DNA from 3 places in the Kitasatospora sp. NPDC032757 genome. Region 2 is predicted to be linked to each of the others. Evidence: riboswitches for the same ligand, from Rfam matches in the RefSeq annotation. Region 2 holds a riboswitch; each other region holds the start of a gene.
What was found. A riboswitch is a leader RNA that binds a small molecule or an ion and turns the genes downstream of it on or off. The one in region 2 is predicted to bind cyclic di-AMP.
Positions count from the first base shown of each region.

Region 1 (7,142 bases), on a different contig from region 2:
GGCCGCAGGGGCGGCAGCCCGCTGTGGACGCGCAGGCGCCGGACGCGGCCGAGGCAGCCCCGTCCGCGCCCGCCCCGGCCGGAGACCCGGTGTCGGACGGGACGGCCGGCGCCGAGGAGTCCGGCGGTGACGAGCCGGCGGCAGGCCGCGCCGACGGGACGGCGGCGGGGACGGCCGCCGAGAACGCCGCCGAGCGGGCGCCCGAGAAGCTCGACCGGCCGCTGCCCGAGGGCGTGCGCCGCCGGGTGGTCGGCCTCGCCGCGGACGCGCTCGGCGGGCTGCCGCCGGGCGAGCTGCCGCAGACGCTGCGCCAGTACGCCAAGTTCACTCCGGCCCGGCGGGCCAAGTACGCGGCCACCGCGCTGGCCGCCGCGCTGGAGTCCGAGCCGGCCTTCCGGGTGCGGATAGCGGAGCGGCTGCGGCTGGGCCAGCCCGATCTGGTCAAGGCGCTGGAGTCCGGCAGCGTGCCCGGGGCCGCCGATCCGATGGACGTCGCGGCCGCCGCCTACCTGGTGCGTTCGGCGGGCTGGAGCCGGCTGGTGTCCGAGGCCGGCGAGGAGGCGGAGCGGGCCGGCGCCGAGGGCGCGGCCGCCGAGGCGGCCCGGCTGGTGGAGAAGCTGCAGGCGGAGCTGGCCGAGGTGCGGTCCGCGGCGCGCTCCGATCTGGACCGGCAGCGGACCGAGTCCGAGGACGTCCGCAAGGAGGCCGACTCGCTGCGCCGGAAGGTGCGGTCGCTGGAGAGCGACACCCGCCGGGCCCAGGCCGAGACCCGCCGGCTCAGCGCCGAACTGGAGGCGCTGAAGACGCAGTCGGGAGCCGAGCGCAGCGCGGCCGAGAACGAGGCGCGCCGGCTGCGGCACCGGATCTCCGAGCTGGAGAACGCCGCCGAGCAGGGCCGCCGGTCGGCCCGTGAGGGGCGCAGCGTCGAGGACATGCGGCTGCGGTTGCTGCTGGACACCGTGCTGCAGTCGGCGCAGGGCCTCCAGCGGGAGCTGGCCCTGCCGGTCTCCCAGATCCGGCCGGCCGACCTGGTGGAGGCGGTGGTGCCGGGCGCGGCCTCGCCGCACGACGTGGCCCGGCGCGGGCTGGCCGAGGACGATCCGGCGCTGCTGGACCAGCTGCTGGCGATCCCGCAGGTCCATCTGGTGGTGGACGGATACAACGTGACCAAGACCGGCTATCCGGCGCTGCCGCTGGAGCAGCAGCGGATCCGGCTGCTGGGCGGGCTGGCGATGCTGGCGCAGCGCACCCAGGCGGAGGTCACCTGTGTGTTCGACGGCCAGGACCTGGACGTACCGGTGATCATGGCGCCGCCGCGCGGGGTCCGGGTGCGGTTCAGCCGGACCGGGGAGACGGCGGACGAGCTGATCAGACGCCTGGTGCGGGCCGAGCCCCAGGGCCGGCCGGTGGTCGTGGTCTCCACCGACCGGGAGGTTGCGGAGGGCGTGCGCAAGGCGGGTGCGCGCCCTGTCGCCTCGGTGCTGCTGCTGAACCGGCTGGCCCGGCCGTAGGCTGTCCCGGGCCCCGCCGGACGGGGTGACGCCTGGTCAGCGCCGGGCTTGCGGTGCTGTGGCGATCTCGTGAAGTCATGGCGGCGGGGCGGAGTTCACGCCAACGGGGGAGTGGCGCAAAGCCTGGATCTTCACTAGGGTCTGGCGTCAAACCTATTTTCCGGATTCTCACTCGATTGGGTGAGTCCGTAAAAAGAAGGAGCCGGTCACTTGGCCTCCCACCGCCGTCCCAAGCAGCCGAGCCGCGCGCGGGTCTCCGTGCTCACCGCTGCCGCGGCGACCGCGGTCGCCCTCTCCGCCCAGGTCGCCGCCCACGCGGCGCCGACCCCGTCCCCCAAGAAGGAGGACGTGAAGGCGCAGATCGACCAGCTCCAGGAGGAGGCCGAGCAGGCGACCGAGAAGTACAACGGCGCCAAGGAGCGGGCCGACCAGCTCCGCAAGCAGGCCGACCAGCTCCAGGACCAGGTGGCACGCGGCCAGGACCAGATGACCCAGCTTCAGGGCGGGCTGGCCGCGGTGGCCGGTGAGCAGTACCGCACCGGTGGCATCGACCCGTCCGTGCAGCTGATGCTCTCCTCCGACCCGTCCGGCTACCTGGACAAGGCCTCCAGCGTGCAGCAGGCCAGCTCCAGCCAGGCCGACGCGCTCAAGGGCCTCCAGGACCAGCAGCGCCGGCTGGACCAGCAGAAGACCGAGGCCGCCGCGATCCTCGCCTCGCTGGACACCACGACCAAGGACCTGAACCAGTCCAAGGCCGAGGTCAACAAGAAGCTGAAGGAGGCCCAGGACCTGCTGAACTCGCTGAGTGCGGCGGACCGGGCCGCGCTGAAGGCCGCCCAGCAGCAGGACGACCGGGCCTCGCGCGGTAGCGAGCGTGCCGACCTCGGCAGCCTGCCGCAGGCCTCCGGTCTCGCCGGGGCGGCCGTCTCCAACGCGATGAGCAAGCAGGGCTCGCCGTACATCTGGGGCGCCACCGGCCCGAGCACCTTCGACTGCTCCGGCCTGATGGTCTGGGCGTACGGGAAGGCCGGCGTCTCGCTGCCGCGCACCTCGCAGGCGCAGGGCAACGTCGGCTCGCGGGTGCCCTCGCTGGCCGAGGCCCAGCCGGGCGACCTGATCATCTACCGCGACGACCGCAGCCATGTCGCGATGTACATCGGCAACGGCATGGTGGTGCACGCGCCGCACACCGGTGACGTGGTGAAGGTGATGAAGGCCGACGCGATGAAGATCAACACCATCCGCCGGGTCTGACGGACCGACACGCCCAGGGGTCGGGATCCGGCCCTGTGATCCGCGCCACCTCCGAGCGGGGGTGGCGTCGGCGTTCCCGGTCGTATGTGAGAAATGATCAGCTCCGCGTACGGCGCTGGTCACACCGGGTCATATTCACAAATGAACTTGGGTATTCTTCCGTCTTTTTTCTGACAAGGATTTGAACGGATCACGGTTCTGTTACTAGGGTCGTGCCTCGAACCACCGCACAGTCGATCACCCAGCCTGGGTGGCGGCGGGGGTTTACCGCCGAGTTCGTGAAGCAGCGGGACGGGTCGCAGACCGGTCCGACGGGGAGCCCAGCAGTCGGGGGCGCTGTGGAGCGGAGCCGGGGAACCATGTTCCTCCGGGGTGAATCGGCGCCAGGTCGGCCGCTGGAACGGCCGGTGAGGCGTCGTAGGGCACGCTTCCGGCCCGAACCCGTCAGCTCACCCGGTAGGCGGGCGTTGGAAGAAGGAGTCCGCCTTCGTGGCGTCCCATCGTCGTCCCAAGCCTGCCGGCCGCGCCCGGGTCTCGATCCTGACCGGTGTCGCCGCCGCTGCCGTCGCCCTCTCTGCGCAGTCCGGCGCCCACGCCGACCCGACGCCGACCAAGGACCAGGTCAAGGAGCAGGTCGACCAGCTCAACGAGCAGGCCGAGCAGGCGACCGAGAAGTACAACGGTGCCCAGGCCAAGCAGCAGGAGCTGCAGAAGCAGGTCGGCGAGCTCCAGGACCAGGTGGCCCGTCAGCAGGCCTCGGTGACCGAGGCCCAGGGCGGCCTCGCCGAGATCGCCGGCGAGCAGTACCGCAACGGCGGCATATCGTCGACCGTCCAGCTGATGCTCTCGTCCAGCCCGGACAACTTCCTGAACCAGGCCGGTGCGCTGACCCAGGCCAGCAGCACCCAGTCCGGTGCGTTGAAGGACCTCCAGGAGCAGCAGCGCAAGCTCGACCAGGACCGCAACGAGGCCCAGGCCAAGCTCGGCGAGCTTGAGACCACCACCCAGCAGCTGAAGGCCTCCAAGGAGGAGGTCCAGGGCAAGCTGGCCAAGGCCCAGGACCTGCTCAACACGCTGACCGAGCAGGAGCGCCAGGCGCTGCGCGCGGCCGAGGAGAAGGCCGCCGCCGAGGCGAAGGCCAAGGCGGACGCCGCCAAGGCCGAGGCGAAGGCCAAGGCCGACGCCGACCGCGCCTCCCGCGACAACAGCCGCACCGACCTCGGTGCGTCGTCCTCGGCGCCGGCCGCCGCCAAGCCCGCCGCGCCGGCCGCCAACGGCTCGCGCGCCGCCGCCGCGATCGCCGCCGCCGAGAGCAAGCTCGGTTCGCCGTACGTCTACGGCGCCACCGGCCCGAGCTCCTTCGACTGCTCCGGCCTCACCGGCTGGGCCTATGCGCAGGCGGGCGTCTCGCTGCCGCGTACCTCGCAGCAGCAGGCCGGTTACGGGACCAACGTCGGCACCAACATCGCCAACGCCCAGCCCGGCGACCTGATCATCTACCGTGCCGACGCCAGCCACGTCGCCCTGTACGTGGGCGGCGGGCAGGTCATCCACGCGCCGAAGCCCGGCGCGGTGGTCCGGTACGAGACCGCCACCATGCTGCCGATCTCCGCCATCGTGCGCGTCTGATCCGCATCGGCCCCGACAGGCCCGGCCTCCCCTCGTGGGAGGCCGGGCCTGCGGCTTTTCCGGCGGCTCGAGCAGATGTCCGATTGAGGGTCAAATATTCTGGTTGGGAGGGGTTTGGACTCGATCGCCCGGACTCGCTAACGTCTGCCACCGGACTCCCGCTCACGAGCCGCCCGCCCCCGGTGCGGCGGCGGGGCCGGGCCGCAGGATTGGAGCCACCGTCGCATGGCCGTGCACCGCCGTTCCCCGCTGTCAGGAGCGCACGCGCTCGCCCGTGCGCTGGTGCTGACAGCGGCGGCCACCACCGTGCTCGGCCTGGCCGGTGGCGGCACCGCCCAGGCCGCGCCGGGCTCGCCGGACACGCCCTCCAGCCGCAAGGACATCAAGGCGCAGGTCGAGCAGCTCTACGACGAGGCCGAGCAGGCCTCGGAGAAGCACAACGCGGCGCTCGACGCCCAGCAGCGGTTCCAGCACGAGACCGGCACCCTCCAGCAGCAGGTCGCCGTCGCCCAGGACGAGCTCAACCAGCTGCGCGGCGACCTCGCCACCGTGGCCGGCGCCGAGTACCGCGGCGGCGGCATGGCGCAGACCGTCCAGCTGATGCTCTCCACCGACCCCGAGGGCTACCTCTCCCGGGCCCGCAGTCTGGACCAGGCGGCCGAGCGGCAGAACGAGACGCTGCACGAGGTGGTGGCCCGTCAGCGCCGGCTCGACCAGCGCCGTGCCGAGACCTCCGCCAAGCTCTCCGAGCTGGACCAGACCCGCCGCATCCTGGCCGACAGCAAACAGCAGATCCAGCAGCGGCTGGCCGAGGCGCAGAAGCTGCTCAACAGCCTGGGCGCCGGCGAACGGGCCCGGATGGCCGCGCAGGACGCCCGCGAGGCCGAGCAGCGCGCCACCCGCGGCACCGACCGGCTCGACCTGGGCACCGCCCCGCCCGCCTCCGAACGCGGCGCCGCCGCGCTGGCCGCCGCCGTGAAGATGATCGGCTCGCCCTATGTGTACGGATCCACCGGGCCCCGCGCGTTCGACTGTTCCGGTCTGATGTACTGGAGCTGGCGGCAGGCCGGAGTGACCCTGCCGCGCACCTCGCAGGCCCAGGCGTACGCCGGTCAGCGGGTCAGCATCTCCGACGCGCGACCGGGAGACCTGGTGATCTTCTACCGGGACATGCACCACGTCGGCATGTACGCCGGCGGCGGGGTGATCGTGCATGCCCCGTACCCGGGTGCCAAGGTCCGGTACGAGAGCGTCAACGCGATGCCCGTCGCGGGGGTGATCCGGCTCTGAGCCGGTCCGGGCCGAGACCTTCCTCCACCGCCGCCGGGGCACGCCGCTGCACGCTGTCCCGGCGCGGTGCCCTGCTGCTCGCCGCCGGCGGGCTGGCCCAGCTCTCGCTGCCCGGGGCCGCCCCGGCGGCGCCCGCGCGGGCGGCGGCGGACCAGCAGGCCGAGGTGACGGCACTGCTGGCCGAACGCGCCCGGGCCCTGGCCGCCGGGCCGCCTGCGCTGCCGCTGGCCGAGGCGGGCTACCGCAACCTCGTACTCGGCCCGGCCGGCGCGCCGGACCGGCTGAGCGCCACCGCCGAGCTGGCCGTCCGGGTGGCCGGGTACGACGACTACCCCGTGGTGTACCCGCGCCGGCTCGCGCTGCTGCGCACCCCCGGCGGCTGGCGGGTCGAGCGGGAGGAGAGCGCCGGGGGCCCGCCGCCGTTCTGGGACCTCGGCACCGTCGCGCCCGCCCGCGGCGAGCACACCCTGGTGCTCGGCCTGGCGGGCGGACCGGACGCGGCCGGGCTCGCCGCCGTGGCCGACCGCGCCGTCCCGGCCGTCGGCGCGCTCTGGGGCACCGGCTGGGCGGGCCGGCTGCTGCTGGAACTGCCCGCCACCGAGGCACAGTTCGCCCGGCTGCTGGAGGCCGACCCGGCCGCCTGGACCGGCATGGCGGCCGTCACCACCGCGGCGCCCGGCGCGCCCTGGCACACCCCGGCCGACCGGGTGCTGGTCAACCCCGAGGCGTACGGCGGGCTCAGCGACTTCGGCCGTCAGGTGGTGATCACCCACGAGGCCACGCACGTGGCGACCAGGGCCGACACCCGCTCCTGGACGCCGCTCTGGCTCTCCGAGGGCGTCGCCGACTGGACGGGCTACCGGGGCTCGGGCCGCTCCCCGCAGCAGATCGCCCCCGAGCTGGCCCGCGACGTCGCCGCCGGGAGGCTGCCCACGGCGCTGCCCGCCGACCAGGACTTCACCGCCGGCTCCGCCGGCATCGCCCAGGCCTACGAGCAGTCCTGGCTGGCCTGTGAGCTGATCGCCCGCCGTCACGGGCCCGAGCGGCTGGTCGCCCTCTACCGTGCGGTCGGCGCGGCGGGCCGGGGGGACGGCCGGGAACAGTGGCTGGACCGCGTGCTCCGGGCCGAACTGGGCCTCGGGCTCGCCGAGTTCACCGACCTCTGGCTCGCCGAGGTCCGGCGGCTCAGGGGATAGGCGCCGTCCGGCCGGTCTTGCCGGGCGCGCGATCGACCGGGCGGTACCGAGGGCCCGTCCGCCGCGGGCAGGACCGAGGATCCGTCCGCCGCCGGAAGGACCTAGCGCCGCTCGCCGGCCCTCGGCCGGTCGATGCCGTCGAGCAGGTCCTGCTCGTACGCGATACCCGGCCGCACCGGGTAGGCGGAGGCGGGCTCCGGGCGCGCCAGCACCACGGTGGGCGGCAGCTGCTCGGGGCCGCGGGTGGAGCGCCAGAGCCGGA
Region 1 covers NZ_JBVINN010000003.1:250,801-257,942, forward strand. The annotation lists gene ACZ5WK_RS06675 (NYN domain-containing protein) at 90-1,511, shown strand; gene ACZ5WK_RS06680 (C40 family peptidase) at 1,722-2,765, shown strand; cyclic di-AMP (ydaO/yuaA leader) riboswitch at 3,090-3,244, shown strand; gene ACZ5WK_RS06685 (C40 family peptidase) at 3,255-4,394, shown strand; gene ACZ5WK_RS06690 (C40 family peptidase) at 4,620-5,684, shown strand; gene ACZ5WK_RS06695 (hypothetical protein) at 5,849-6,880, shown strand; gene ACZ5WK_RS06700 (glycosyltransferase 87 family protein) at 6,982-7,142, opposite strand, start outside.
Region 1: another riboswitch for cyclic di-AMP. It lies ahead of ACZ5WK_RS06685 (C40 family peptidase); the one in region 2 lies ahead of ACZ5WK_RS10730 (M23 family metallopeptidase).

Region 2 (7,142 bases):
GGGCAGGTCGCTCGCCGGGTCGACCACGTTGTACCGCTCGTGTGCCCACTCGGGCAGGCCGTGGGAGGCGGTGAGCCGGAGCATGCCGGCGGAGTCCAGCAGGTAGAGCACGGAACCCTCGCCGGTGATCCAGCCCGGGCCCTCGGCGAGCACCGTGCCGAGGAGTTCGGCGGCGCTGGTGCAGCCGAGCAGTAAGCGGACGCAGCGCATGGCGCTGCGCGCGGTGGGGCTGCTGCGCGGCGTCCGGCTCTCGTCCTCGGACGGGGGAAGCCACGGCGAGGTCAGGTCCATGGGATCCCCGGCCTTTCCGTTGCCTTCTCGGGTGGTCCTTATCGGCCACTCAATTCTTAATACCTTATTTCTTATGCCGGTGAATGGTGACTCGGGCGGTGTGCCCCGCCGGGACCGGGGCGCGGGACCGGCCGGGACGGATGTGCGGCACCGGGCCCGGGTCGAGTAGGATCTGCGATCGGCGAGGGCCTATAGCTCAGACGGTTAGAGCGCTTCCCTGATAAGGAAGAGGCCACAGGTTCAAGTCCTGTTAGGCCCACCACCACGAAGGGCCCGGAGCGATCACGCTCCGGGCCCTTCGGCGTCCCCGCCGCCCCCTCGCGGGTGCGCGGCGGCTCAGGCCCCGGGCCAGTCGCGGAGGCCGTGGGTGAGTACGGCGATCAGGCGGTCCTGGGTCTCGCCGAGGTCCTCGGCGAGCTGGAACGCGCCGCCGATGGAGAGCGAGGCGAAGCCGTGGGCCACCGAGCGGACGGCGCGGGCGGCGTGGATGGCCTCCGACCCGGAGAGCCCGTACTCGCGCAGCACCGCGATGATCACGCCGACCAGTCGCGTGGCCGCCCGGGTGAGGTCGTCGTCCGGCTGCGGGGCCTGCGGGAGCGCGTTGTAGCGGTGCGGGTGCTCGGTGGCGTACGCGTGGTAGGCGCGCAGGACGGCGGCGACGGCGTCGTCCCCGCCGCGGCCGAGGGCGGCCTCGGCGAGCCGGTCGGCCAGCTCCTCGGTGACCCGGACGGCGATCAGCCGCCGCAGTTCGGCCAGGCCGCCGCTGACGTGCTTGTACAGCGAGGGCGTGGCCACGCCGGCCCGCGCGGCGACGGCGGCGAGGGTGAGGGCCTCCGGGCCCTGCTCGTCGATGAGGGCGAGGGCGTGGCCGACGACCTGCTCGGGGGTGAGTCCTACTCGGGGCATGGGGACGGTTCTCCGTGGTTCGGGTTCCGGGCGTCGGGGGGTCCGCCCGGGCTGCGGCTGCTGGACGTCGGCTGCGGCTCGGGCCTGTGCGGCTCGGGCGGGTACAGCTCAGGGCCTGCGCGGCCTCGGGCGGGGTGCGGCTCGGGCCGGTACAGCTCAGGCAGCTGCGGCTCAGGCGGCCAGCTCGGCGAGGAACGGCAGCAGCGCGTCCGCGGTGGCCTGCGGGTGGTCGGCCATCGGGTAGTGGCCGGCGTCCTCGATCATCACCTTGCGGGCGCGCAGGGCGGCGGCCTGCCGGTCGGCGACCAGCTCCGGCTCGGGGAAGTCGGGGTCCTTGCCGCCCATGACGACCAGCGCCGGGCACTTCACGGCGGCGGTCCAGCCGACGGGCGCGGAGTCCCCGTGGACCTGCCCGCGGGTGGCGGTCTTGCGGCCGGGCGTCCGCATCGCGGCGACCAGCCCGTCGACGTACGCGTCGAAGTCGGCCGGCTTGGCGGTGGGGTAGGCCATCTTCCGGTGGTAGAGGCCCCAGACCGCGGGGGAGTGCACGAGCAGCGTGCCCATCACGGCGAACGTCGCGCGCTGCAGGGCGTTCGGCGGCAGGTTCTCGACGAAGGCGTCCAGCAGGACGATCCCGGCGACCCGCTCGGGTGCGTCCCCGGCGGCCTTGACCACGGTGGCACCGGTGTACGAGTTGCCGGCGAGGACGGCGCGCTCGATGCCGAGGTGGTCGAGCAGGGCGAGGACGTCGGTGGCGATCGCGGCCGGCGAGTAGTCGTCCCAGGCGATCGAGGACTCGCCGAAGCCGCGCAGGTCCATCGTGATCACCCGGTGGCCGGCGGCGACCAACAGGGGGCGCAGGTGGCGGTAGGCGGCCCGGCTGTCGAGCATCCCGGGGAGCAGGACGACGGGGGCGCCGTCGCCCTGCTCGGTGTCGTCGTAGGCGAGCCGGCCGCCGGGGACGTCGAGGTACTGGGTGGTGGGGGCGGTGGTGCCGGACATGGGGGCCTCCTCGGTCCGCCGGGACTGTCATCGGCGGGTGTGCCGATAGCCATAAAGCTAAGGCTAATAGCCTTAGCCGTCAAGTGGTCGACGGCGGCCTTGTCCGGGGGCGGGCGGCTGCGGGGCGTCAGACCCCCTCCACCTTGAACGGGTCGTGCTCGGCCAGCAGCTTCTCCAGCCGGGCCTGGTCCACCCGGGTGACGATCTCGTTGGTCTCCTGCTTGTCGCGGATCACCTTGGCCAGGGTGAACGAGGAGGTGACGGTGTAGAGCAGGCCGATCCCGAGGAAGGCCCGGGTCCAGCCGCCCACCGGGAGGTAGGCGATCCCGACCGCGAGGGTGGTGCCGGAGAGTGCGAAGGAGAGCACGGCCTGGATGTAGTACGCGGCCGTGGTGCGGGACTGCATCGGTGCGTTCATGGCGCCAGGATGGCCGTGTCCGACCGGGTCGCACATGAGTAGAAGTACTCAGATGGGGGGTCGTTCGTTGACGTCCAATCACGTTCGGTAGTGTCAGTTGTCGTCAAACCCCCAAAACGCCCATCAGGTCACGTAGTGTCCGGACCGTGTCCTGCTGCCCCGGACGGATGGCTTGGAATCAGGGGCTCCTAGGATTAACGTTTGATAACGCAGCGCGGTCCGCAACGCCGTACCCAGACGGCACCGTGCGCCGTCGCCTAATCCCACCGACCGGCCTCCGGGCAGGTCAGGGAGCCGGGGAACCACGTTCCTTGGGGTGAATCGGCCGGGCCCAGGCCCAGCCGTAGGAGACCTTCCTGCTCCGAACCCGTCAGCTAACCCGGTAGGCGCGAAGGAAGGAAAGGAGCGCGCCTCCGTGGCGTCGACGCACTCTCCGGCAAACTTGCCCGGCTCCCCCGCCGGCACCCAGCTGCTCGACCACCCGTGGCCGCCCGCCCACCCCGGCGAGTACGGCGGGCCCTCCGACGAGGCCGCCCCGCAGGCCGCCGAGGCCAACCGGCACCGGATGCCGCGTCAGACCCGCGGGACCGCGCCACTGCTCGGCGTCACCGCCGTCGCCGCCACCCTGGGCGCCACCGGCTTCGCCTCCGCGACCCCGGCCGCCGCGCCCGCCGTCGAGGCCCCCGACGAGACCCCGGTCGCCCTCGCCGCCGACCCCGGCCTCGCGCTCGCCGCCCGGATCCAGCAGCAGGCCGACAGCCAGCGCACCGCCGCCGAGGAGACCGCCCGGCTCGAGGCCGCCAAGGAGGCCGAGGCCAAGCGTGCCGCGCAGCAGCAGGAGGCCAAGCGGGCCGCCGAGGAGGCCGAGAAGGCCAAGCTCGCCGCCATCAACCTGCCGGTGCGCGACTACAACCTCTCCGCCCACTACGGCCAGAGCGCCTCGTACTGGGCCCACCTGCACACCGGCCTGGACTTCGCCGCGGACACCGGCACCCCCGTCTACGCGGTCGGCCAGGGCACCATCACCTCGGCCGGCTGGGCCGGCTCCTACGGCTACCGGATCGTCGAGACGCTGCCCGACGGCACCGAGATCTGGTACTGCCACCTCTCCTCGATCATCAAGGGCTCCGGCAAGGTCGTCCCCGGCCAGCAGCTCGGCAAGGTCGGCGCCACCGGAAACGTCACCGGCCCGCACCTGCACCTGGAGGTGCGCCCCGGCGGCGGCGCCCCGGTCGACCCGGAGACCTGGTTCGAGCAGCGCGGCATCACCCCCTGAGGCATCACCCCCTGAGGCATCACCCCCGGAGGCATCGCACCACCTGAGACACCGCACCACGTGACGCACCGCGAGGAAAGGGCGCCCCCGGCCCGGGGCGCCCTTTCGCGTCTCACTCCGCCGGCAGCTGCGCCAGGTAGGCGTCGATCTCCTCCTGGCCCGGCTCCGGCGCGAGGTCCGGGAACTCCGCCACCAGCAGTCGCGGAAGCCCCGGCACCGTCCACTCGCCGATCAGGTCCAGCGCCGCCTCGGCCGCCGCCTCCTCGAACGCCCCGAAGTCCCCGGCCAGCTCGTCCGGCATCGGGCGCCCCAACGCCGTCAGCTCCGCCAGATTGCGGTAGCTGCGCCGCATCAGGCCCTGCTCCAGCAGCAGCCGGGCACCGTCCGTGGCCATCCCGACCGAGAGCACCCGGGCCGCGCCCCAGCCGTCCTCGTCCAGCTCGTCCAGCCACCCGGCCGCCGCCAGCGCCTCGAACGCGGCCCGCCGGTCCTCCTCCGCCAGCTCCCGGAACGCCGCCAGCCACTCCCGCACCGCCGCCTCGTCGGCGACGTCCACGTCGTGAGCGCACAGCAGCACCGCGTACAGCCGGGGCCAGGTCACCAGGTCGGCCCGGCGCAGCAGCCCGGCCGCCACCTCGCCCTGCCACTCGGCCTCGGCGTGCAGCCGCTCCTGCCGCTTGGCGTTGAGCCGCTTCGTCGCCCGCTGGTGATCGATCAGCAGCCGCACCGCCTCGCCGTACGCCAGAGGGTCCTGCTCCGGCGCGGGCTGGACGTACAGGTGGAGCCGCTCGTACAGCAGCTGTTCCACGGCGTCCGAGGTCAGCTCCGGCCAGCCGTCGTGCATCCTGCTCTCGCCCAGCTCCAGCAGCGCCAGCACCGCCCGCAGCGGGGGTTCGGCCACCGGCGCGCGGCCCTCGGCCTCCGCCCAGGCGAGCAGGTCGGCGGCCTTGGTGCGCGGGGCGAGCCGCAGGTCTTCTTCTTCCATGTCACGTACGGTAACCGGAAAGCCCGGGTAGGGTCGGCTGACATGGTCCCCGTCCGACTCACCGGCCCCCGCCTGGCCATCCGCGAGTTCCACCACACGCCGGGCGACACCGACGCGCTGCACGCGATCTTCGGCGACCCGGAGGCCACCCGCTACCTGCCCTTCGAGCCGCACGACCGCGAGGACTGCGCCGACCAGATCGAGCAGTACCTGGAGGAGGCGCTCCAGGACGAGCGGACGGTCTACCGGCTCGCCGTCACCCGGCACGCCGACGCGGCCGACCCGGCCGACGCCACCCCGATCGGCAACGCCGCCCTCACCCTCGGCAGCCACCGCTCCGCCCACCTCGGCTACGCGCTGCGCCCGGACACCTGGGGCAACGGCTACGCGGGCGAGATCACCCGGCTGCTCTGCGAGTTCGCGTTCGGGCCGCTCGGCCTGCACCGGCTGGTCGCCCGGGTGGACGTGGCCAATGCCGCCTCCATCCGGGTGCTCACCCGGGCCGGCTTCCAGCCGGAGGGCCGGCTGCGCCACCACGTGTACCTGCGCGGCGCCTGGCACGACTCCTTCCAGTACTCTCTGCTCGCCGACGAGTGGCCTCCGCGCCCGCAGCGCTGAGCACGAGAGCGAAGCGGGGGTTAACCCCACCCCGCTCCGGCGGGGAGCCGGATGTCCGCCCGGCCCGCACTTTGACAGGGTTGAGCCATCAGCCCGACCGGCACCGCCGCAGACCCGAGGACCGAGGCCCAGGCCATGAGCACCAGCGAGAGCATGCAGCGCAGCGAGTACGACTGGCACGAGGGCGTCCGCCGTACCCAGGAGCCGCCGTACGCCTGGCGGGCGCCGTTCTCCTCCTACTTCTACCGGGAGCTGGGCTTCGCCCTCAGCGGCCTGCCCGTCGCCCTCGTCGGGTTCACCTTCGGCGTCAGCCTGTTCTGCTTCGGCCTCGGCACCTTCCTCACCGTCCTCGGCATCCCGGTCCTGGCCGGGCTGACCAGCGGCGCGCGCGGCTTCGGCCGGCTGGAGCGGGCCCGGACCCGCTCGATGCTGGCGCTGGACGTGCCCGGACCGGCGCCGGTGCGGGCGGTTCGCCCCGGGGCGTGGGGCTCGATCACCGCGCGGCTGGCGGACGCGGCCGGCTGGAAGGCCGTGCTGTACCAGGTGGTGATGCTCCCGTGGGCCGTGCTGAGCTTCGCGGTGTCGCTGATCTTCCTCCTGATCGGCTGGACGCTCGCGCTCTACCCGGTCTACCACTGGGTCTTCCCGACCTACACCGAGTGGCCCGGCTACCGGCTCTTCGACTTCTGGGACAGCCACGGGGTCGAGCACGTCTACTACGTCCAGTCGCCGCTGCAGATCGCCGGGGTCTCGCTGATCGGGCTGTTCTTCGTCTTCCTCACCCCGCAGCTGGTGCGCGGCCTGACCAACGTCAACCGCCTCGCCGTCCGCGGTCTGCTCGGCCGCTGAGCCCCGGCTCCTCGGCCCGCTGCCCCGTACCGGCCCCGCCCGCGCCCGGACGCTCCGGATGCGGGCGGGGCCGGTACGTGTTCGCATGGCCGGGTGACCGCCCGCACCACCCCTGGCGACCCCGGCCCGGCGGCCGGAGTCCTCGTCACCTCGCGCCCGCTGGACGAGTACTGCGGCCTCTTCGGCCTGACCCGCGCCCAGCTCGCCGCCCTCCCCGGGCCGCTGCTCGACTGCCCCGGCGGCGCGGCGGGCCTGGCCGCCGAGGCGCGCGAACTCGGCTGCCACGTGATCGCCACCGACCCGGCGTACGCCCGGCCCGTCCCCGAGATCGAGGCGCGCGCGATGGCCGCCCGGGCGTCGATGGCCGCCGCGCTGGACGCCCGCCCCGACCTCTACCCCGCGCCGTACTTCCACCCGTACGACCGCTACCTGCGCAGCTGGGACCGGGCCCGCCGGCTGTTCACCGCCGACACCGCCGCCCACCCGCAGCAGTACGTGGCCGCCGCGCTGCCCAGGCTGCCGTTCGCCGACGGCACCTTCGCGCTCACCCTCAGCGGGTACCTGATCTTCGCCTACCCCGAGCTGTTCGGCCCCGGGGGGCAGGTGGCCGCGCTGACCGAGCTGGTCCGGGTGACCGCCCCCGACGGCGAGGTCCGGGTCCACCCCCTGTGCGACGGCACCGGCCGCCACTGCCCCCACCTCGACGGGCTGCGGCACGCCCTGGGCGAGCGCCGGATCGCCAGCGAGGTCCGCCGGCTCCCGGCCGGCGGCGCGGGCCGCCCGGGGCGCGTGCTCGT
Region 2 covers NZ_JBVINN010000005.1:257,924-265,065, forward strand. The annotation lists gene ACZ5WK_RS10705 (SpoIIE family protein phosphatase) at 1-291, opposite strand, end outside; tRNA gene ACZ5WK_RS10710 (tRNA-Ile) at 477-553, shown strand; gene ACZ5WK_RS10715 (TetR/AcrR family transcriptional regulator) at 628-1,197, opposite strand; gene ACZ5WK_RS10720 (alpha/beta fold hydrolase) at 1,369-2,199, opposite strand; gene ACZ5WK_RS10725 (YiaA/YiaB family inner membrane protein) at 2,327-2,617, opposite strand; cyclic di-AMP (ydaO/yuaA leader) riboswitch at 2,862-3,020, shown strand; gene ACZ5WK_RS10730 (M23 family metallopeptidase) at 3,060-3,893, shown strand; gene ACZ5WK_RS10735 (hypothetical protein) at 4,006-4,878, opposite strand; gene ACZ5WK_RS10740 (GNAT family N-acetyltransferase) at 4,921-5,496, shown strand; gene ACZ5WK_RS10745 (sensor domain-containing protein) at 5,632-6,345, shown strand; gene ACZ5WK_RS10750 (hypothetical protein) at 6,439-7,142, shown strand, end outside.

Region 3 (7,142 bases), on a different contig from region 2:
CCACCGTCCAGTCGCCTTCGCGCACGGCGGCCGTCTCGGGGAGGAAGTCCAGGGTGCCGGTGCGGGCGATCTCTGCGCGGCGGGTCTTGCGGCGGGCCAGGAGCTCCTGCCGGCGGTCCTCGAAGGCGCGGTGAAGCCCGACGACGAAGGCGACCGCCTCCGGAGTGAGCACCTCCTCCGCCCGATGGACGCGCGGACCGGCGACAGTGACGACCGGAGCGGCGGGGGAGGCGCCGGCGGGTCCCTGATCTGTAGCCATGAGCAGGACACTCCTAAGACGGTTGAGCATGGCGAAGGGAGCTCCGGTGGGAACTTCCTTGATCTGAACCGATCTGAACCCGACTACCGGCGGGTTCGATTCTGTAAGGTGGAGACTAGTTTCCGCGATACAGAATTTCAACGGTTTGTTGAGGTGATCGCAGGGACTCTACTCCTCCCCCGACATCGAAGGGAACGCCGGTGGTTGCGACCCCCGACACAGCATCGACGACGGGCACGGACCGCGCGAGCGGCGGTGTGCAGTCCGTCGAGCGCGCCTTCCAGCTGCTGGAGGCGCTGGCCGACTCCGGCGGCGTGGCGACGCTCAGCGAGCTCTCCACCACCTCCGGGCTTCCGATGCCCACCATCCACCGACTGGTTCGTACCCTCGTCCAGCAGGGCTATGTGCGCCAGGACACCGCGCGTCGCTACACCCTCGGCCCGCGGCTGATCCGGCTCGGCGAGACGGCCGGCCGGCTGCTCGGCAGCTGGGCCCGCCCCTACCTGGCCGAACTGATGGAGGCCACCGGCGAGACGGCCAACCTGGCCGTGCTGGAGGGTGGCGAGGTGGTCTACGTCGGGCAGGTGCAGTCGCGGCGCTCGATGCGGATGTTCACCGAGGTCGGCCGCCGCGTGCAGCCGCACTGCACCGGGGTCGGCAAGGCCCTGCTGGCCCAGCTGCCCGAGGCCGAGGCACGCGCCGTCCTGGGCCCCAACCCGCTGCCCGCCCACACCGAGTTCACGGTGACCGACCCGCAGGAGCTGCTGGACCAACTGGCCGAGGCGCGCGAGCGCGGCTACGTGGTGGACGACCAGGAGCAGGAGATCGGGGTGCGCTGCATCGCCCTCGCGGTGCCTGGCGCGCCGACCCCGACGGCGCTCTCGGTCTCCGGCCCGGAGGCCCGGATCCGGGCACTGGAGGAGCAGGCCGGCGCAGCCTCCCTGGTGCCGGTGATGCACCACATCGCAGCCCGGCTGGGGCAGGTCCTGGCCCCCTGACGCGGCATCACCGGGGCTTTCGCGCACGGGAGGTCGGCCCGGCCGTCTTCCCGTTGAAGCGTTCGCCCGTTCGAGCGGCCCGAGGGCGGGTTGCCCCGGCCGCGGCGGACCGGTCGGTCACGCTGGGTGCGGACGCGCCCCGCGACGGTGCGGGGCGCCGGAACGCAGAGGGCAGGGTGAGCGGCGATGTCGCACAGTGGGTCCGTACGGGGTTTCTTCGGCAGGTCACTGACAGTGGGGTGCGCGCTGGCGGCGCTGGCCGCCGGGCCCGCGTGGGCGTGTCCGGGCGCCGGTCCGGCGCCCGGCGGCGGCCCGGCGGCGGAGGTCGCGGCACCCGGCGGGCCTGCGACCTCCGACTCCGACCTGAAGGTGCTCCGCATCAACCCGGACGCCGCCGCACCCGGCGGCACCACCACGGTGCGCGCCCGCGTCCTCAACACCGGCCCGGACCGGACCGCCTCACCGTTCACCGTGGTGATCACCCTGCCCGGGGGCGTGACGCCCGAGGGCCCGTTCCTCCCGGAGAACTGCTACGCGTTCCAGAACGGCCACCGGGTGCGCTGCACCTTCCCGGCCGGGCTGGCGAGGTTCCGGACCGCGACGGCACTGATCCCGGTCCGGATCGCCACCACCGTCCCGGCCCCCAGCACGTTGACCGGGGGCTGGGTGGCGGTGCGCAGTGACGACGACCGGAACGAGGCGAACAACAAGCGGCCGTTCGAGATCCGGGTCGTACAGACCGCCATGCCGTAGGTCCTAGCGGTACACCCGGACGTAGTCCGCGGCGAAGGTGATCGGAGCCGTGCCCTGCGGCGCGGGGTGGTACTGCCCCGCGCTCAGGGACAGGTTGAGGATCGGGTACGCCGACCAGTTGGCGCCGACGCCCTTGCCGTCCGAGAAGACCTTGGTGCCGTTGACGTACCAGTCGACCGAGCCGGCCCCGCAGTGGGTGCCGATGGTGACCCAGCCGCCCTTCGTGATCGCCTTGGCGTCCGTGTAGTACAGATTGGCCGGGTTGATGTGGTTGGTCAGCTCCAGCAGGTTCGGGTTGTCGGGGTGGTACTCGAAGGAGTCGATCTCCCCGTGGGTGCCGCTGGTGCCGTTCCACGTCCAGAGCGCCGGCCAGGCGCCGGTGCCGGCCGGGAGCTTGACCCGGGTCTCGATGTAGTCGCCGGTCTTCACCGTGAAGCCCTCGCTGGAGTACTCGGTGGTGAGCAGCCCGGTGTCCCAGGCCTGCTTGCCGTTCTCCAGCGTGTGCGTGCCCGGCCTGGCGGTGAAGGTGGCGACGCCGCCGGAGACGATGACGTTGGCCCTGTTCAGCCAGTCGAGCTTGTTGTCGTTCGGATTGTGATCGCCGTATTGGTAGGAGCTGCTCCTGTCGGCGGTCCAGCGGGAGCCCAGGGCGAGGCTGTTGAAGTCGTCTGACCAGGTGAGCTTCTTGCCCGCGACGGGCGCGCCGGGGGCGGGGGCGGGGGCGGGGGCGGTGCTGGTGACGCTCAGCGAGAGGGTCGCCGTGGGGGCGGGCGGCGGCGAGGGGGCGGCGGACCTGCCCGCGACCATGGTGGCCGGGCCGAGCTTGTCCTGGGTGACGGTCGGCGCGGCGGCCGCCTGGGCCCCGCTCACCGCCGGGGCACCGAGCAGTCCGGCACCGCTGACGGCGAGCGTGCCGGTGACGGCGAAGGCGGCGTTGCGGCCGCGGTGGGTGGGGCGGGCATGGCGCGGCGCGCTGCGCCGGGCAGGCTTCTGCATGACAGTGTCCTCTGCGACGCCTGCGAGGTGAGCTGTCGGGTTCGGGCTGAGGTTGCCCGGCCGCCCGTGAAGCGGCTTCACCCCTAGCCTCGGCCCGGGCGCGGGGAGCGCACGGGCCGGGCACTGACCTGGGTCCCCCGCTCCCGTCCGCTGTGGCGCTCGGTTGCCGGCCGGCGGGTGGACAGGACTCGGCGTCCCGACGGCGGAGATCCGCGAAGCGGACGTCCTGTGCAGGCTAGGCAGGTCCCCCGGGGGCCGACAACTCGACGAGGGGTGTTCTCGCGCGGCTCACAGTGAAGTCGATCAACGACGGTACGGGGGCTCGGCCGGTGCGGGCCGGCCGACCGGTCAGCCGAGCCAGCCGTCCACCTGGCTCATCGCGTCCGGGGACCAGGCCAGCTCCAGGTGGTTGAGCCCGGTGAGCAGCCGGGTGCCGCCGACCGTGCCGACCCCGGTGGTGTCCAGGGCGCTGCGGGTGAGGACGATGCCGTCGCTGGGCCCGCGGTTCTCGTTGAGCACGCCCGGGATGTCGGCCGAGCCGCCGGCCAGCAGGTAGGTGCGGACCGCCGCCGGGACGCCCGCCTGCTGGAGCGGCCCGATCAGCGAGCCGGCGTCGATGGCCGCCTGGATGCCCTGGCCGGAGGTGTAGTAGCCCTGGCCGCCGTAGTACGTCGTCCACCAGTCCTGGGCGGAGCCGTCCACCCCGTAGGTGGCGTCCCAGCGGGCGAGCAGCTGGCGCTGGCCCGGGTAGCAGTCGTACCCGCCGGTGGGCAGCACCCCGAGGCAGGGCTGGGCGGTGGAGGTGCCATAGCAGGTCATGTACAGGTGCGGAGACGGCACGTTGGCGGTGCCGCCACAGGCCGGCCAGGTGGCCAGCGAGAACGCCCAGCCGTGCGCGTACACGTAGTCCAGGCCGCCGTTCGGCCCGCCGAGGGTGACCAGACGGCGGACGTCACCCGCGTACGCCCGGCCCCAGGGCGGACGCACCGAGGACACGTACGCGCGGGCCGCGACCTCGCCCTTGCTCCACGCGACCACGTCCACCTGGGGCACCCCGAGCCGGGCGCGGATCAGGGCGATCGCGTCGCCGACGGCCTGTGCCTGGAGCAGGTTGTCGCCCTGCTTGTGGGCGAACCCGATCGCGAAGACGCGATGGCCGGTGCCGGCGAGGTACTGGGCGAGCCCGGTGGAGGGGCAGGCGGACGCGCCGCAGGTGCCGCTCTCGCTCGGGTCGGCCCAGGCGCGGTCCGCGTTGTCGTTGGCGCCGTGGACGAGCAGGACGGGGGTGGCGCGGCTGCCGGTGTCCCAGCCGGCGGCGGAGTAGAGCAGGAAACGCCCGGAGTAGGGCTGGCGGACGCCGCCGAAGTAGGTGCGGCGGGCGCCGTCCTGGTCACCGCGCCCGCCGGGCGGGTACTGCTCGGCGCGGAAGCCGGTGGTGGTGTCCAGATAGCGCTCGACCTTGGCCCAGCCGTTGCCGGGGGCGGGGAAGCCGGCCTCCAGGGTGAGGGACGCGGTGGCGGGGGCGGCGGTGGCCGCCGATGCGGGTGGGGGCGCGCCGAGGAGGAGGGCGGCGAGGGTGAGGGCGGCGGACAGACGGCGGGCGGCGGGGCGCGGGGTGGTGGGCGGTCGTCTGTCGGACGGGCGTCCGGTGGTGAGGCGCGAGGTGGCGGGCATCGGCGGCTCCCTGGTCGGGCCGGTGGGCCGTAGGGCGGGCTGGGGCAGGCCCACGTCCCGGTGGGCCGGAGCTGCACGGTACGGCCGGGCCGCCGGGCCGCCCATGTGCCGGTGTCACACCCGGCGGGCGGGCGGCGTGGCGGCCTGTGCCGTGGCGGGAGTGGCCGCAAGGCCGCCGCCGAGGTCACCCGTCGGATAGGTTGGAGCTCCACCCGCAGTGCCGTACCGCCCAGACGAGAGACGAGGACCCGTCCCGCCATGACCGCGCCCCTGCCCGCCTTCGCCGGCCGCACCTACCTCTTCCAGGTCGACAACGGCGCGGCCTTCCGCAACGCCTACTCGGCCGACGGCAAGCGGCTGCGCTGGGAAGGCCTCGGCGAGTCGGCCGGCCAGTGGGAGGACGTGGCGCTGCACGTCGCCGAGGTGGGCCCGGAGCTGTACTTCGTCAGCTGGACCGAGCAGAGCGGCATCACCGTCAGCCACGTGATGGACCTCGGCAAGCTGACGGTGCGTGCGTTCTGGACATACGAGGGCGAGGGCGGCCGGGTCGGCGAGCTGCACACGGGCACGCTGGAGCCGGTGGCCTGAGCAGGTGCGCTGAGCAGGTGGGTTGATCCGATGCTCTGAGCAGGTGCTCTGAGCCGGTGGACCTGCCGGACCGGCCGGACCGGCGGCCCGTCAGACCGGCTGGCCCGGCACCTGGAGGTGCTGCGAGAGCCACTCCAGCGAGGACGGCAGCAGCTTGCTCCACGTCTCGAAGTTGTGGCCGCCGGTGTGCAGCATGCTGTACGAGACCTTCATCGGGCTCTGCACCGCGGCCACGAACGCCTCGGTCTCGCGCCGGTAGTTGCCGTCGCCCTCCCTGGTCCCGGCCAGCAGCACGGACACCCTGGGCTGCGGCAGGTTCTTGAGGCGCCACATCAGGTCGGCCTCGTTGCGACGCTGCTGACTGCCCTTGAAGAGGTCGGGGACGGTCGGGTCGTCGGCGGCCTGGTAGTAGCCGGAGAGCGAGACGGCGGTCGGGAAGACCTCCGGGTGCCGCATGGCGAGCTTGAGCGCGCAGTAGCCGCCGGTCGAGTTGCCCATGAAGCCCCACGCCCGCGGGTCGGCGGAGACCCGGTAGCTCGCCTGGAGCGCCGACGGGACGTCCTTGGTGAAGTACGTCTCCGACTGGGCGCCGCCCGGGATGTCCTCGCACTCGGTGTCCAGCGGCAGCGCGGGCGAGGGACGCACCAGCACCATCACGGTCGGCTGCATCTTCCCCTCCTGGAGCAGCTTGAGCGCCGCGCCCGGGTAGTTCAGCCGGGTCACCAGATTCTTGGCGATGCCGGGGAAGCCGGTGCTGACGATCACCACCGGGAACTGCCGCTGCGCGTACTCCGGTTGGAAGTACTGCGGAGGCAGGTAGACGTACCCCTCGGTGGAGAGCCGGGTGGTGGCCCCGTCGATCCGCACCTCGCGGATCTCGCCGGACTGCTTGGGCTCGCGACCGAGCGCACCGCCGCCCTGGACGGAGGCGTGGCCGATGGTCTCCACCGTGAGCCGGCCGGAGGCGTCCGCCTTGTTCTGGATGACCACCGGGCCGGAGTCGCCGGTGCCGAGCAGGTCGTCCCAGCTGCTGTAGAAGGCGAAGTAGTTGTTGGCCACCAGGCCGAGTGCGGCGAGCACCGTGAGCTGGGTGGCGAGCAGCGCGCCGATCCGGCCGAACACCGCCTGCCAGGTCTGCTTCGCCAGTCTCGGCCACAGCCAGACCGTGCCGGCCATCATCACGACCGCGATCAAGACGGTCAGCGCCAGCACCTTGTGGCTCGTCAGACCCATGTCCTACTTGCTCCCACGCCTCGTACGTCCCCTGCCCCGACCATCGGCGGCCAGTTGCCAGGACACTCGGGACGGCCGCCCCGGTTCCCCGTCCGCAGCGGGGGCCGTCGCCGAGGCTCGGTCAACAAGCCTAGCGGGCCACGGAGGCCTTCCGAACCCGCCGACCAGCGGGGATCCGCGGGTGGGACGGGGTCCGGAAGTATGACGTGGGGGCGTGCGGAGGTGCGACGCGGCGAGGCGGCGGGTGATGCGGGCGGGCGCGCATCGGGCGCTCCGGGCGTGGCGCGAGGCTTTCGGTGGCGCAGGTGGGCCGTGGCGCACCTGGCCGGTGGCGCAGGGGCCGTGGTACGGGCACGGGCCGGTGCCGGTGGTGAACTGGCGCCCGGTGAACTGGCACCCGGTGAACTGGCATCCGGTCAGCTGACGAGCGCCCAGAGGCGCAGACCTGCGGTCAGTTCGCGCATGCAGCGGGCGCCCAGTTCCTGGGGCGATCCCGGGCCGGCGGTCGGGGCCTGTGAGAAGGCCCACTCCTCCAACGCCACCCGAATGGCGGTGGTCGCGGCCGCCGCCGCGAGCCGGATCTCCAGCGCGTCCGTCCCGTGCGGGCAACGGGAGGCGATCACCTCGCGCAGCCGCTCCTC
Region 3 covers NZ_JBVINN010000002.1:296,450-303,591, reverse strand. The annotation lists gene aceB (malate synthase A) at 1-259, opposite strand, end outside; gene ACZ5WK_RS04465 (IclR family transcriptional regulator) at 460-1,257, shown strand; gene ACZ5WK_RS04460 (hypothetical protein) at 1,444-2,010, shown strand; gene ACZ5WK_RS04455 (glycoside hydrolase family 16 protein) at 2,014-3,006, opposite strand; cyclic di-AMP (ydaO/yuaA leader) riboswitch at 3,009-3,174, opposite strand; gene ACZ5WK_RS04450 (esterase/lipase family protein) at 3,355-4,680, opposite strand; gene ACZ5WK_RS04445 (MoaF-related domain-containing protein) at 4,939-5,268, shown strand; gene ACZ5WK_RS04440 (alpha/beta hydrolase) at 5,359-6,501, opposite strand; gene ACZ5WK_RS04435 (TetR family transcriptional regulator) at 6,918-7,142, opposite strand, start outside.
Region 3: another riboswitch for cyclic di-AMP. It lies ahead of ACZ5WK_RS04455 (glycoside hydrolase family 16 protein); the one in region 2 lies ahead of ACZ5WK_RS10730 (M23 family metallopeptidase).